2 regions of the Enorma shizhengliae genome follow, and region 2 is predicted to be linked to the other one. Evidence: predicted binding sites of a transcription regulator. Region 2 holds the regulator's gene; the other holds the start of a gene.

Region 1 (7,604 bases), on a different contig from region 2:
GAGGAAGCACGCACCTGCGGCGAGACGCCTGCCCCGCAACGAGGCGACCGCGCGGCAAAGGGGCGGTCGTTCCCAGCAGTTGAAACCTGGCGCGCCGTGGCTTTTGCATAGGGATTTCTGGCTACTCGCCGCATCTCCAAAAACCTACCGACTCGAGGCGCGAATTTCATTATCAATGCAACGCATCTACCTGCGAGAACATTGAGTATCCCCAGCTAGATGTGTTGCAGTGTTCGAGGCTCGAGTCGGAAGGTTTTCTGAACGATCCGAGTAGGGCCGGATTTGCATGATATTCCATGCATAAAAATGACCCCATCCTGTATCGAATGGAGCCTTCTCGTCATCAATCCCAACGCCGTAGCCGCCCTCAGAGTGCGCGAGCGGGGCAACAGCACCGCCAAAGCGCCAAGGGCACGCGGGCTGTGATGCGCTTAGCGCGTGCGCTCGATTTCGACACCGACGCTCTTCAACGGCAGACCAATGGGCGCCCACGGCTTCTCGATGGTAAGTCGCACTGCAAGAAGATCCGGATACTTATGCAACAGCTCGTCCGCAAGATGCTCCGCCGCCGCCTCGATAAGCTTGAACGTATGGCTGCGCAGATAGGCGTCGATCTCATGGCACACCTCGCCATAGTGAATCGATTCACCTAGGTCGTCGGTCTCCCCCGCCCTGCGCAGGCTGGCAAAAAGCGTCGCCGACACGATGAATTTCTGGCCGAGCGCCGTCTCCTCGGGATAGACGCCGTGATTTGCAAACACCTCCAACCCGGAGATGATGATCTTGTCCGCATGCTCAAGCTGGCCTGGCTCGAGCTTTGCGAGCGCACGCCGCGTGGCAGGCAACCCCGCTCCGCTACGCTGGGCAAGCGTGGTCTCCTCGCCGCGCGAGGTGTCTTCCGGAAGATGTTTCTGCGTCATAGTAATCGCTTCCTTCGTCGTGTTCTTCCACGCTTCTCTATACCCAATACCGAGCGAAACGAACTGGCTTGTGGGAACACAGTTGAAACAGAATCACCCGGTGTCTGTGATCCATCGAAGCGCCAACACCCGGTGCCTGTGATTCACGCAGGTATTCAGATGAGCGGCACGAGGTTCTTCTTGGCTTCAGGCCAGGTACAGTCGGCGCGAACCTCGGCGGGACAGGCGAAACAGGCGCGTGAGGCCTTGTCCGCTTGGAACAGCAGGCGCTCCAGCTGGCTTGCATCCGGGCGAAGGCGCCGGTGCCCGCGGATGGCGAGACACATCTGGTCGACGTCATCGGGGGCAAAACGCGTGTCAGGCGGCGCGCTCTCCAAGATCTCGCGTGCCAGACGCTCGCCTGCCACCTCATGGGGCTCGCCGCCCGCATACTGCTCGGCCTTACCCACGTCGTGCAGCAGGGCCGTCGCATACACGACCTCGCGAGAGAATCCCAGTCCCTGTTCCAGATTCAGGATCCACATGATGCGCGCCGTATCCAGTAGATGCTGCGCTCCGTGGCGACAGAAAGGCCGGTCGTGCTCGAGCTCTTCCAACCGGGCAAGCTCCCGCTGAAACACCGGGTGCTCCCACACCGCCCGCACGCGGGTCATCTCGTGAAGTCCTATCTTATGGGGGATTGCCTCATCCATACGTCCTCCGTTCGTCGCCAGCTCCATGCTAGCGGGAGAACACGCAAGCGTGAAGAGGCCCGCTTTAGGATGCAAGGACGGAAAGCTGCAACGATGTTCGGGCAATCGATAGTTGGCGCGCTACATCCAGACGGCACCGCGAGCGCGTTGGCAGGCTCCCTACATGCTGTGCGTCGCGTATACCTGCTCGTCCTGCCAGAGCTTGACAGCTTCGGCGAGGGAGCAGCCGCGCTCTGCCGCCGCGGCGCGCGTGGCATTGAGGTCGATGAGGCGCTGGTTGGAAGACCCGCGGAAACGAAGCGAGATGTCATAGAGATCTTGCACAAACGGCCCATCAACAAGAATATCAATGCAGCCGAGCAGGCGCTCCGTCACCGCCGTATGATGCTTGCCGTCCGGCATGAGCTCGTCGAGCGTATCGCCCGTGAAGCACCAGATGGTCTTTTCTGGCGAGCCATCCGGTCGCACCTCGCGTGGAAAGCGCTCGCGCACGCGCTCAACGAAGCCGACGAGCCCTTCCTGGTTCTCCGGCTCCATGGGCTCTCCTCCGAGAATGGTCAAGCCCTCGCAGAACGGATGATCCAAGCTCTCGATGATCTTGTCTTCGACCTCCTGCGTGAAAGGCTTACCAGCAAGGAAGCTCCAAGCGCCGGAATTGAAGCACCCGGGGCACCCGCGACGGCACCCGCTCACGAAGAGCGACGTTCGCACACCCTCGCCGTTGGCGATATCGAAGTATTTAATCTCGGCGTAGTTCATCGCTCCCCCTCCGTCGGGGCGCGGGCATATCATCCCGTGCTCAAACATACTCGAACGCCTGGCTTCCGCCAGGCTTTCTGCGTAACTGCGCGCGGGATGATATGCCCGCGCCCCCAGCGCGCTGACCTGGCCTCGCGGCGGGAGCGAGCGCGATGGAATCCTGCTCGCAACTAACCGCTCCGTTGCATCGGTTTCTCGTCGCAGCCTTCTTTTGCCACGGTATCGTACCGCTACAAGCACGGGTCGCGCGCCCACAACCGATGCCCCGCCGTAGCCCACGTCGCCAGTCCAACATCTCCCCCTGCTGAGCAGACACTGAACCATGCGGCGGGCCGAGGAGATCCGCCACGCTGCTGCACCGCCAACGTTGTGACGGGCCTGCCGGTATATCGTCCCGCGCGCAGTTTCGCAGGAGCATCGGCTCTGCCGATGCTCCGAGAATGTCTGAGCACGGGATGATATCCGGCAGGCCCGCCCCGTACCCCTTACAGATGCAGCACGCGGTCGCGAATCTCTTCGGTGCGCCCCTGGTTCCAGAACTGCGTTCCGATGTAGCCGCAGGTGCGCCGCGCCACGTTCATCTTCTCCTGATCGCGGTTATGGCAGTTCGGGCACTCCCAAACGAGCTTGCCATCGTCCTCGACGATACGAATCTCGCCGTCGTAGCCGCACACCTGGCAGTAATCGCTCTTGGTGTTGAGCTCCGCGTACATGATGTTCTCGTAGATGTACTGCATCACGCGGATGACGGCCTTGAGGTTGTCCTGCATGTTGGGAACCTCGACGTAGGAGATGGCGCCACCAGGGCTGAGCGCCTGGAACTCGCTCTCGAACTGGAGCTTATCGAAGGCGTCGATCTCCTCGCTCACGTGCACGTGATAGCTGTTGGTGATATAGCCCTTATCCGTCACGCCGGGGATGATGCCAAAACGGCGCTGCAGGCACTTTGCGAACTTGTACGTGGTGCTCTCGAGCGGCGTGCCGTAGATGGAATAGTCGATGTCCTCCGCGGCCTTCCATTCAGCGCACTTGTCGTTCATATGCTGCATGACCGAAAGCGCAAAGCCCTTGCCGCGCTCATCGGTATGGCTCGCGCCGGTCATGTACTTCACGCATTCGTAAAGGCCCGCATAGCCAAGCGAGATCGTAGAGTAGCCGCCATAGAGCAGCTTGTCGATGGTCTCGCCCTTATCGAGGCGCGCGAGGGCGCCGTACTGCCACAGGATCGGCGCGGCATCGGAGAGCGTGCCCTTCAGGCGCTCGTGACGGCAGCGCAGGGCCTTATGGCAGAGCTCCAGGCGCCCATCGAAGATCTCCCAGAACTTCTCGGCATCGCCGCCGGAGGAAAGCGCCACGTCGGGGAGGTTGATGGTCACGACGCCCTGGTTGAAGCGACCGTAGTACTTGGGTTTTCCCGGCTCGTAGTTCTTGGCACGGGCAACGTTGTCGTAGCCGTTGCCCGAGCGATCCGGCGTGAGGAAGCTGCGGCAACCCATGCAGGTGTAGACGTCGCCCTCGCCCGGCTTCTCGCCCTTCGACAATTTGAGCTCGCGCATCTTCTTGGCGGAGATGTAATCGGGCACCATGCGCTTGGCCGTGCACTTGGCAGCAAGCTGCGTGAGGTAGAAGTAGGGGCTCCCCTCGTAGACGTTGTCCTCGTCGAGCACGTAGATGAGCTTGGGGAACGCCGGGGTGATCCACACGCCCTGCTCGTTCTTCACGCCCTCATAGCGCTGGCGGAGCGTCTCCTCGATGATCATGGCGAGGTCGTGCTTCTCGGCCTCGCTGCGGGCTTCGCCGAGATACATGAACACGGTCACGAAGGGCGCCTGGCCGTTCGTGGTCATGAGGGTCACGACCTGATACTGGATGGTCTGCACGCCACGGCGGATCTCGTCGCGCAGGCGCTCTTCGACCACCTGCGAGACCTTGTCCTCGCCGGCATCGACGCCGAGCTCCGCGAGCTCCACCTCCACCTGACGGCGAATCTTCTGACGGCTCACCTCGACGAACGGCGCGAGGTGCGTGAGCGAGATGGACTGGCCACCGTACTGGCAGCTCGCCACCTGCGCGATGATTTGCGTGGCGATGTTGCAGGCCGTCGAGAAGCTATGCGGGCGCTCGATGAGCGTGCCGGAGATGACGGTGCCGTTCTGCAGCATGTCCTCGAGGTTCACGAGATCGCAGTTGTGCATATGCTGGGCGAAATAGTCCGAATCATGGAAGTGGATGAGGCCCTCGTTGTGCGCCCGCACCACGTCCTGCGGCAGCAGCACGCGCTGAGTGAGGTCCTTGGACACCTCGCCCGCCATGTAATCGCGCTGCACGGAGTTCACCGTGGGGTTCTTGTTGGAGTTCTCCTGCTTGACCTCTTCGTTGTTGCACTCGATGAGCGAGAGGATCTTGTCGTCGGTGGTGTTCTTGGTGCGCTTCAGCCCCTGCACGTAGCGGTAGATGATGTACTTGCGGGCGACCTCGAACTTATCGAGCTTCATGAGCTCGTCTTCGACCATATCCTGGATCTCTTCGACGGCGACCGTGTGCCCGGCGTTCTCGCACGCCTCTGCCACGTTCTGCGACGCATAGACGACCTGGCGCTCGGTGAGGCGATCGGATTCCTGCACGTCCTTGTTGGCTGCACGGATGGCGTTCTCGATCTTGGTGATGTCGAAAGCGACTTCGACGCCGCTGCGCTTGATGATCTTCATGAGAAACCTTTCTGGTAATGAGCGCTTCCTATCTTACGTCAGGTTTTCTCACTACATCGTGTGGAGTTTTGTAGACGGCATACTACATATTGTGTTTATGCAGGTCAGCATAAATGGCTTATTTTCAGACGCATTACTCACGGCGAACACAGGAACGGGGGTCACAAATTCGCCTAACTCCCCCACCTGCGGTTGCGCTCGCGCGGCCCATCAACCATTCGTGGATGCCACTCCACAAGTTGCGGCACCCACGATTCGGTGAACGGCACCTGGCGTCTCTTGACCAAGATGTTGTGTTTGACGGATGCGCAGGCAACGTCGATGTGTGGCAGCGCGAATGCGCGGGTACAAGCTGGACAGCGCGCATGGGGCGCGCGTTGCGAGAGAGGATTTCCATGGCACGCATCTTCAACAGCCCAAGCAAGTATATCCAGGGTCCCGACGCTCTTGCCGAGCTCGCGAGCCACATCGAGCCACTGGGCCAAGCTGCGCTCGCGATCGCCACGAGCACGGGCATCGAGCGCGTCGGCGCGAAGATCGAGGGCGGCTTTGAGCACTCGAGCGCCACAATCACCTTCGAATCGTTCGGCGGAGAGTGCTCGGACACCGAGATCGACCGCATCGCGCAGGCCGCCAAGGCCGCCGGAGCCGATGTCATCGTGGGCGTCGGCGGCGGCAAGGTGCTCGACACCGCCAAGGCCGTAGCGTACAAGCTCGGTGTCCCGGTGGTGGTCTGCCCCACCATCGCCTCCTCCGATGCGCCGTGCAGCGCGCTCTCGGTCATCTACACGGAAGACGGCGTCTTCGATCGCTACCTCTTCCTGCCCGCCAACCCCGATATCGTGCTCATGGATACGACGGTGATCGCGGCCTCGCCGGTACGCCTTACGGTCTCCGGCATGGGCGACGCGCTCGCCACGTACTTCGAGGCGCGCGCCTGCGTTGAGAGCGAGGCCGATACCTGCGCCGGCGGCAAAGCGACGAGCGCCGCGCTCGCCCTGGCCAAGCTCTGCTTCGACACGCTCATGGCAGACGGCGTGAAGGCCAAGGTCGCACTCGAAGCAGGCTGCACCACCCCCGCTGTCGAGCGCGTTATCGAGGCGAATACGCTGCTCTCGGGCATCGGCTTCGAGAGCTGCGGTCTCGCTGCGGCGCACGCCATCCACAACGGCATGACGCAGCTGCCCGAAACCCATGCCCGCTATCACGGAGAAAAGGTCGCGTTCGGCACGATCGTGCAGCTCGTGCTCGAGAACGCCCCGACCGAGAAGCTCGAGGAGGTTCTCGGCTTCTGCATGGAGGTAGGACTTCCCACCACACTCGAAGACCTGGGCGTCGAGGACATCTCGCGCGAGCGGATCATGGCGGTGGCGGAAAGCGCCTGCGCGCCCACGGACACCATGGGCAACATGCCCTTTGCGGTAACGCCGCAGATGGTCTGCGACGCCATCCTCGCCGCCGACGCGCTCGGACACTACTACCACCTCGACCTCTGCTAGCAGAGCGGAAGAAGCAGAGCGACAAGCTGCCGAGAAACACGAGCTGCGGGCGCTCTACCCGCAGCCCGCGGGCACTTTGTGGCACAGCCGGACGGGACACCGCGAACCAGGTCCCGCAGCCGCGCCGCGGCGCAGCCGGACGAGGCACGTCGCATCAGAGCCCGCGACGAAACGAGGCGCTGCCGCACCGGCGCACAGTTCGATTGATTGCTATATCGAAGGCGTCACGAGGCTCCGACGAGCATCGTCACGGCGGGAATCGTCAGGACGGAGCCGACCACGCTCAGGAAGGTCGCTTGGGCCATGGGCTTGGCGTCTCCGCCCGCCTGCAGGCAGAACAAGACGCCCGCCGTGGCAACGGGCATAGCGTTGTCCAGCACGATCACAGCCCGCAGAAACGGCTCGAGCGGAAAGAGCAGGAGCGCCGCGAAGCTTAGGGCGGGAACGATCAGCAACCTTCCCGCAGCGGCAATATAGGCGCGCGGGTTGCCGACCATCTCGAGCGGACGGTACCGCGCGATAGAGGAGCCGGTCACGAGCAGCGCGAGCGGCGTGGCGGCCTGCCCGATGATGCCGATCGAATCGCCCGCGACACCGAGGTCCGTGATGCCGAGAAGCGCCAGCACGAGCACGAGCAGGCTGGCGAAAAACGTCGGGGTCTTCAAGGAGGCGAGCATGGTGCGCAGCCGGCGCGCCGGCGAGGGGGCGCTACGGGCCGCCAGCGAACCGGCACCGCTGCTCCCCTCGTCTGCACCCTGGGAAAAGAGCGCTGGGCCGATGCCGAACATGGCAATATTCGCCGGGATGAGCGAGATGGCAACGTAGAGCAGGGCCTCGTTCCCAAGAATCGCCGAGATGACCGGCAACCCAACGAATCCGCAGTTTCCAAAAGCGATGGCGAACCGGTATGAGGGCGCCTCGCCGCGCGGTGCGCGCGTGAAGGCGGTGAGCGCGAACGCGACGGCAAGTCCCACGATGTAGACGACCGCGGTCGCCGCCATCAAACCGACCAACGTTCCGGCGCCG
Region 2 (7,604 bases):
GCTCCACCCGTATCTTGAAGGAGATGAATCGTCGGTATACGCGCGAGGATTACCTTGATCTTGTTCGTCGCGTCCGCGATCGCATTCCCGGGATTGCGCTCACTACCGATATCATCGTTGGTTTTCCCGGAGAGACCGAAGAGGATTTCGAGGAGACCCTTTCTCTTGCACGCGAAGTGGGGTACGCCCAGGCCTTTACCTTCATCTACTCGCGTCGTGAGGGCACGCCCGCTGCCGCCATCGTGGACCCGACTCCGCATGAGGTGATTCAGGAGCGCTTCGATCGGCTCGTTAAGGTTATCGAAGACACCGCTTATGAGTTCAACCAGGGCGAGCTCCATGCCACGGTACCCGTTCTCGTTGAAGGTGCTTCGAAGAAGAACACCCGAGTCCTTCAGGGCAAAAGCCCGAAGAATCAAACGGTCCATGCTCCCATTCCCGAGGGGCTTCACATCGAGGACCTTATCGGCAAGATCGTTGACGTTCGCGTAGACACAGCGCGTACCTGGTATCTCTCGGGCACCGTGACAGGCGACCCTCGATGACGGGGCCCGTGGTCGCCGTCGTGGGGCCTACCGCGGTAGGGAAGAGCGCTGTGGCCGATGCCCTTGCGGAGCGCTGGGGAAGCGCCGTCATATCTGCTGATGCGATGCAGGTCTACCGTGGAATGGATATCGGCACTGCGAAGATGCCCATCGAGGAGCGGCACGCCCCTTTGCTGCTTGTGGATATCATCGAGCCGGACGAGGCATATTCCGCCGCGCTCTTCCAACGCGATGCTCGCCAACAGATCGATCAGCTGCAGGCTGCTGGTAAGATTCCGGTGCTATGCGGCGGAACAGGCCTCTATATCATGGCGGCTCTTGACGATATGAGGTTTCCCTCGGGTGAAATCGAGAGCGACGCTCGCAGGCGATATGAGCGCTTTGTTGAGGAACACGGTCCCGATGCGCTCTACGAGCTTCTGAATCGACGCGATCCGGAGAGCGCGCAAAGCATCCATCCCCATAACGTGCGACGCGTCGTTCGCGCGCTGGAGATGCTTGATGAGGGCGTTTCTTACGCCGAGCAACGCAAAGGATTCTCGACACCCAAGCCGGTCTATTCGGCTCATATCTTTGCCCTCACGATGGAGCGGTCGTGCCTGTATGGGCGTATCGATGCTCGTGTTGATGTGATGGTGCGAGATGGGCTTGTGGAAGAGGTTGAGCGCCTTTTGGAGCGTGGCGCGGGGCCTGCGCTCACGGCGCGCCAGGCAATTGGCTATAAAGAGATCATCGACTATCTGAACGGTGCATGCTCTCTGGACGAGGCGACCGAGCTCATCAAAATGCGTTCGCGCCGCTATGCAAAGCGTCAGCTCTCTTGGTTTCGTCGTGACGATCGCATCACCTGGCTCGACATGGATTCGCTTGATATCGAGGGTGCGGTCGATGCTATCGAACGCGAGGTGCGCTGCTGATGGCTCGGTTCACCCCCGTATCGACATCGCCGGTTCCCGAGCGAGCGGTGCTCGTCGGCATAGAGCAGAGGGGCTCTTCTTGGCCTGTTGACCGCTCGCTCGATGAGCTCGAACGTCTTGCCGATACCGCTGGAGCTGAGTGTGTTGCTCGTGTTACGCAGCGGCTTGAACGACCGAATCCTAGGACGTTTATCGGATCGGGCAAAGTGGCCGAGGTTTGCGGGCTCGTCTCGCGCCTCGATGCCGATGTCGTTATCTTCGATGATGACCTTTCTCCTTCACAGCAAGCGAATCTTGAGAAGGCTGTCGGAGAGCCAGTGAAGATCATCGATCGGACCGCTCTGATTCTTGATATTTTCGGGCTGCACGCTCAGACGCGTGAGGGGCGGCTCCAGGTGCAGCTTGCACAGCTTCAATATCTTCTGCCGCGCCTTCGTGGCATGTGGAGCCACCTTGCGAAGGAGCAGACGCGCGGTGGCATTGGAAGCCGTTTTGGACAGGGAGAAAGTCAGCTCGAAGTCGATCGGCGCATGGTTCGCAACCGCATTGCCGCTGTTCGACGCGAGCTTGCCGTGGTTGAGCGTAGAAGGTCTGTGCAATCGAAGGAACGGATCGCTTCTCCCGCGTTCCGTGTCGCTCTTGCGGGCTATACCAACGCTGGTAAATCTTCGCTTCTTAACCGGTTGACTGGGTCGACGGTGCTTGCGCAGGATAAGCTCTTCGCTACGCTTGATCCGACGACGCGCGCTTATCGTTTGCCTGGCGGCCGGTCTATGACGATCACCGATACCGTCGGTTTCATCCAAAAGCTTCCGCACGGGCTCGTTGATGCCTTTAAATCGACCTTGTCTGAGGTTCGTGAGGCCGATTTGATCCTCATGGTTGCCGATGCATCTGATGATAACCTGTCTCGTCAGCTTGATGCGGTCCATCGCGTTTTGGAAGAGATCGGCGCGGGCGAGTCGCGTTCTCTTGTGGTGTTCAATAAGATTGACCTCATAGATGCCGAAACGTTGCTCGACCTTAGGCGCATCTATCCTGATGCCGTTCTTGTCTCGGCGCGTACGGGAGAGCACATCGATGATTTGGTTGAGCGCGTGGCACTCGAGGCTGCTGCGCTCGATAAGCTTATCGACGTTCATATTCCGTACGCAAACGGATCTCTGGTTCAACTTATTCGTCAATCCGGACACGTGCTCGAGGAGTCTTTTGAAGAGACGTCCACGCATCTCGTGGCAAAAGTGCCTCCTCGCATTGCCGGGTACCTTTCCGCTTATTATTCAAGCTGAGGTTTCTGACGCCGTTGCTCATATGCGAGCTGGCCTACATACTGCAGACCATAGTAAAGATGAGGATGAGCAGGGGCTGGTGCACAAGATAGATCGGCAAGCTGAGCTTTCCGATCATCGAAAGGAAGGGTACGTCCGCTTTCATCATCCACATGGGATAGCCCGATGCGTGATGTTGGTCGAACCAGCGTGCTGCGAAGGCACCCGCGAGGTAGAGGAATACGTTGGGCAACAGCGGATAGTAGTCCCCTGAGACAAACGACGCCGAGGGAACCCCGAGCCAGGCTAGGCCTTCCACGGGATAGGTCGTGTGCGGCAGGGTGTAGGTTGCGGCGAAGAGCACGAGGCAACTGAGGAGGCCCACTGCCGCTGGGAGGCGGTTAAGCAACGGTGCCGTGGTGGCATAGAGGAGCGTGCAGGCGGCCATGCAGTAGATGATGCCAAATGAGATGGGCGTATCTACCCCAGCGATGCTGGTGGCAAGGAATACGGCCCCTGCAGCTATTGCATAGACACCGCCCCTATTTAAGTTGTTGCGCGAAAGGCTGGTCATCCATCCTGCAAGGGCGAGAAACACCCAGCTTATCGAGGAGCGCCAGACCGTCTGGATGATGGGGTCGGTGAACCAGGGGATTTCGAATCCATAGAGATAGGCTGCATCATAGGCCGCATGGAACGCGACCATCGAAATGATGGTGAAGCCGCGCAGCGAGTCAAAGAAGGCGATGCGCGGCTTTTGAGGGTTATCTTCGTGCGCGTTATCCTGCACGTCTGCTCCTAAAAGCGCCTCATGAGGGCGACCACTTTGCCCAGGATCTGTGGATTCTCGGCATAGATGGGCTCCATGGCATCGTTTTCGGGCTGGAGGCGTACACGACCGCGTTCCTTGTAGAACGTCTTGACCGTAGCCTCGTTATCGATCATGGCAACAACGATCTCGCCGTTCATGGCGTTCTTCTGCTCGCGTACGACCAGGTAATCGCCGTTGAAGATGCCAGCGTTGATCATGGAGTCGCCATGCACTTCGAGCACGAAAGAGGAGGCGTCGGTTGCGATCTCGGTGGGAAGGGTGAAGGTGTCCTCGACGTTTTGCTCGGCGAGGATGGGCATGCCTGCGGCAACCCTGCCTACCAAGGGAAGCGTTACCGTACCGCGGTCCGGAGACTCCTTAACCTCTGCAAGGCTTACGGAACTACCGTCCTCATTGAACAGCTCGAGCGCACGGGGCTTCGTGGCGTCGCGTTTGATGAGGCCGCGCGCTTCGAGGGCGCTCAGGTGCGCATGGACCGTGGAGGGGGAGGAGAGCCCCACGGCGGCCGCCATCTCGCGCACGCTCGGCGGATAACCCTTCTCTTGCTGGTACGCACGAATGTAGTCGTAGATTTGCTGCTGGCGCTTCGAAATCTTGCGTGCCATCGATGCTCCCTCCATACAAAACATTTGTTCGATTTTTACTTGACAGGAACAACTGTTCGAAGATAATGATATACGAACACTCGTTCTTGCGCCAGAGTTTTTTGTCCGGGCGCCGGGATATAACAGTTTCGTCAAACGAGAAAGGGGTTTCCAATGCACGCTACATTCGCCATCGTCGAGGGAAACCTCGCGCTGTCTTCCGATGTCCTCTATGATGAGCCCATTGCTCCCACCTATGCGACGCAGATCTACGAGCTTCCCGTCCGGCGCGCTGAGTCTCCTCGCAGCGCCCATGTCGCAGCTACCCCTGTTTCATCGACGGGTTCTCTGTCGCATGCGGTCGTCGCTGGGGTTATTGTCGCTCTCCTTTCACTTGCTCTCGTCGTTGCCGCCTGCTTCATGATTTCGAGTGAACAGCGTGCTTTCGATAGCGCCCTTGCATCATCCTCTCGCCAAACGATCACGGTGAAAGCTGGCGATTCTATTTGGTCGATTGCCGAAGCCTACGATATCGAGGGGCTCTCTACGCGCCAGACCTCTGATGTCATTCGCGCTTGGAACGACTTGGAGACGAGCACCTTGCAGCCGGGCGACACCTTAGTCGTCCCGCTTTCCTAAGGAGTGGCACGATCGCTGTCCGTACCGGGCTCGCATAAACCTCGGCGTCTGCCAGTTTTTGTGTCCCATGTATACGCTGCGCTTCGCTCCTTTCAACGCTTCTTGATGATGGGCGAGCGAGCCCTTTCCTATTTCCAAAACGCAATATCTAGTACTTCTCGGTCAGATTCTCTCAAGACGTGGTACTCTATCTAAGTTGTTCGCGCCTGAGGAGGTTTAATGCGCTGTCCGCGTTGCGGTGGAGATAATACGCGAGTCGTTGATTCGCGCATGCAGGATGCTACGAACGCGATAAAGCGCCGCCGCGAATGCAGGTCATGCGGATATCGCTTTACCACATTCGAGCGTTGCGAAGATCCCATCGAGGTTATCAAAAGCGATGGAACCATGCAGCCGTTTGACCGAAACAAGCTTCTTGTTGGCTTGATGCGCGCGACCTCTAAGCGAGAGATCGATATCTCGCAGTTGAACGCACTCATCGATGATATTGAGCTCGAGCTTCGTGGCCGCACCCTCACGAACGTCTCTTCACATGAGATCGGCGATATGGTGCTCAAGCGGCTCGAGAAGATAGACAAAGTGGCCTATATCAGGTTTGCATCCGTCTATCGCGATTTCAAAGACGTCGATGAGTTTTTGCAGGAACTCGATAAGCTTAGGTGAGCACATGTCTTTAGTGAATGTACAGATCAAACGACTCGACCCCACGGTTGAGCTGCCCTCGTATGCCTATGCGGGTGATGCAGGGCTCGACCTTCGAGCGAATGAAACCGTCGATATTCCACCCCATGAGCGCGTCTTGATTTCAACGGGTCTTGCCATCGCGATCCCTGACGGCTTTGCCGGCTTCGTGCAGCCTCGTAGCGGCATGGCGCTCAAGCGGGGCCTTTCCATCGCAAATACGCCTGGGCTCATCGATGCGCATTATCGTGGTGAGCTCAAGGTGATCGCGATCAATCTCGATGCACATGAGTCTATTCATATCGAGCGCGGCGAACGCATCGCCCAGCTCGTCATTCAAGAGGTTCCCGTCGTTCAGCTCGTTGAAGTCGACGAGTTGGATGAGACCGACCGTGGAACCGGTGGATTCGGCTCAAGCGGGGCGCGCTAACAGGCGCCTCCGAGCACATAGTAGGGAAGAGCAATCCGAAGAAAAGGGGAGTAATGGATACGTTCTTCAAGTTTTCCGAGCGCGGCTCCAATGCCGCAACGGAGGTGCGCGCTGGCCTCACGACGTTTTTGGCCATGGCGTACATCATCATCGTCAACCCGAGCATTCTGTCTGCCGCGGGAATCAACCCGACGGCCGCGGTAACTGCGACCTGCCTGGGCGCCGCGGTTATGACGATCGCCATGGGCGTGTTCTCGAACCGCCCGCTTGCCTGCGCTTCGGGTATGGGCATCAACTCGATCGTCGCCTTTACCCTGTGCGGCAGCATGGGCCTCGGCTGGCAGACCGCCATGGCCGTCATCTTCGTGGAGGGCGTTGCCATTCTGTTCCTGGTGCTCTGCGGCCTGCGCGAGGCGATCATGGAGGCCATTCCTGTGCCCCTGCGCCACGGCATCTCCATCGGTCTCGGTCTCTTCATCGCAATGATCGGCCTCAAGGATGGTGGCGTCATCGTTGCCAACGCCGACACCATGGTCTCGCTTGGCTCGCTCGTGAACGCTGATGGTGGCTACAACTTCGCTCTGCTCGTGGGCATCATCTCGATCGTTCTCACCGTGGTCCTGTATTCCATGAAGGTGAAGGGCGCTCTGCTCTGGGGCATCGTCATCTCCGCGATCATCGGTGTGCCGCTGGGTGTCACGAGCCTGCCCACCGGTGTGGTCGCTCCGCTCGATTTCTCGACCTTCGCTGCCCCGTTCCAGGTGAGCGAGGCTTCCGGTGTCATGGGAATCATCGAGGCCATCACCACCCCGTCGCTTCTGCTCTTTGCCTTCTCGCTCATGATGAGCGACTTCTTCGACACCATGGGCACGGCGATGGCCGTGGCCAAGCAGGGCGACTTCCTCACCGAGGATGGTAAGGTCGAAGACATCAAGCCGATCCTCATCGTCGACTCCGCCGCTGCTATCGCTGGTGGCTTCGTGGGCGCTTCCTCCATCACCACCTTCGTTGAGTCCGCTTCTGGTGCAGCCGATGGTGGCCGTACCGGCCTCACTTCGGTGGTCGCTGGCGTCCTCTTCCTGCTCGCCGCGTTCTTCTCGCCGCTCATCAACTGCATTCCCTCTGCAGCCACCTGCGGTGCGCTCGTGTTTGTTGGCTTCCTGATGATGAGCGATGTCGCCGATATCGACTGGGCCAGCCCCATCGAGGCCTTCCCGGCATTTATGATCATCGCTGGCATTCCGTTCACGTATTCGATTTCCAACGGCATCGGCCTTGGCTTCATCACCTTCGTGGTCGTGTCTGCCGTCACGGGCAACATTCGCAAGGTTCGCCCGCTCATGTGGGTCGCCGCTGCTGCATTCCTGGTCTATTTCATCATGACCATCATGTAAGCTGTGCCAATCTGCGCGTAGCTCGCCGTACGTCTTGTCCAGCGTGATGGGCAACGTAGGCATTGCTTATGGTATAGAGGGCGCCTCTCGTTACAGATGGGAGGCGCCCTCTTTCTTAGCCGACCGTTCCAGTTTCTGCGTAAATCTACTTGGTCTTGTGCCTGGCACATACAATTAGGTACCAAAATAAATGTTGTATAGGTTAGGGATAAAGCGGGAATCAGCACCTTAGCATGGTAGCTTCGTTGAATGCGAGGAGCGATATGGATAAGACGAATCGTGTGGTAGATACCGTGGTCATCGGGGGCGGTCCA

The links. Region 2 encodes NrdR, which represses ribonucleotide reductase genes. Its sites were predicted from a motif close to AAACACNATATATNGTGTTT; they were not measured.
Region 1: the regulator NrdR is predicted to act here: its motif matches at 5,157-5,176, upstream of nrdD (anaerobic ribonucleoside-triphosphate reductase).

What each region holds. Positions count from the first base shown of each region.
Region 1 is NZ_VTFZ01000004.1:52,794-60,397, forward strand. Features, by position in the region: gene folB (dihydroneopterin aldolase) at 432-920, opposite strand; gene GJE22_RS04655 (HD domain-containing protein) at 1,076-1,612, opposite strand; gene nrdG (anaerobic ribonucleoside-triphosphate reductase activating protein) at 1,772-2,371, opposite strand; gene nrdD (anaerobic ribonucleoside-triphosphate reductase) at 2,857-5,079, opposite strand; gene GJE22_RS04670 (glycerol dehydrogenase) at 5,475-6,578, shown strand; gene GJE22_RS04675 (AEC family transporter) at 6,803-7,604, opposite strand, start outside.
Region 2 is NZ_VTFZ01000009.1:90,448-98,051, forward strand. Features, by position in the region: gene miaB (tRNA (N6-isopentenyl adenosine(37)-C2)-methylthiotransferase MiaB) at 1-545, shown strand, start outside; gene miaA (tRNA (adenosine(37)-N6)-dimethylallyltransferase MiaA) at 542-1,462, shown strand; gene hflX (GTPase HflX) at 1,462-2,751, shown strand; gene GJE22_RS07450 (heparan-alpha-glucosaminide N-acetyltransferase) at 2,786-3,520, opposite strand; gene lexA (transcriptional repressor LexA) at 3,529-4,167, opposite strand; gene GJE22_RS07460 (LysM peptidoglycan-binding domain-containing protein) at 4,321-4,785, shown strand; gene nrdR (transcriptional regulator NrdR) at 5,005-5,448, shown strand; gene dut (dUTP diphosphatase) at 5,453-5,896, shown strand; gene GJE22_RS07475 (NCS2 family permease) at 5,950-7,290, shown strand; gene GJE22_RS07480 (NAD(P)/FAD-dependent oxidoreductase) at 7,554-7,604, shown strand, end outside.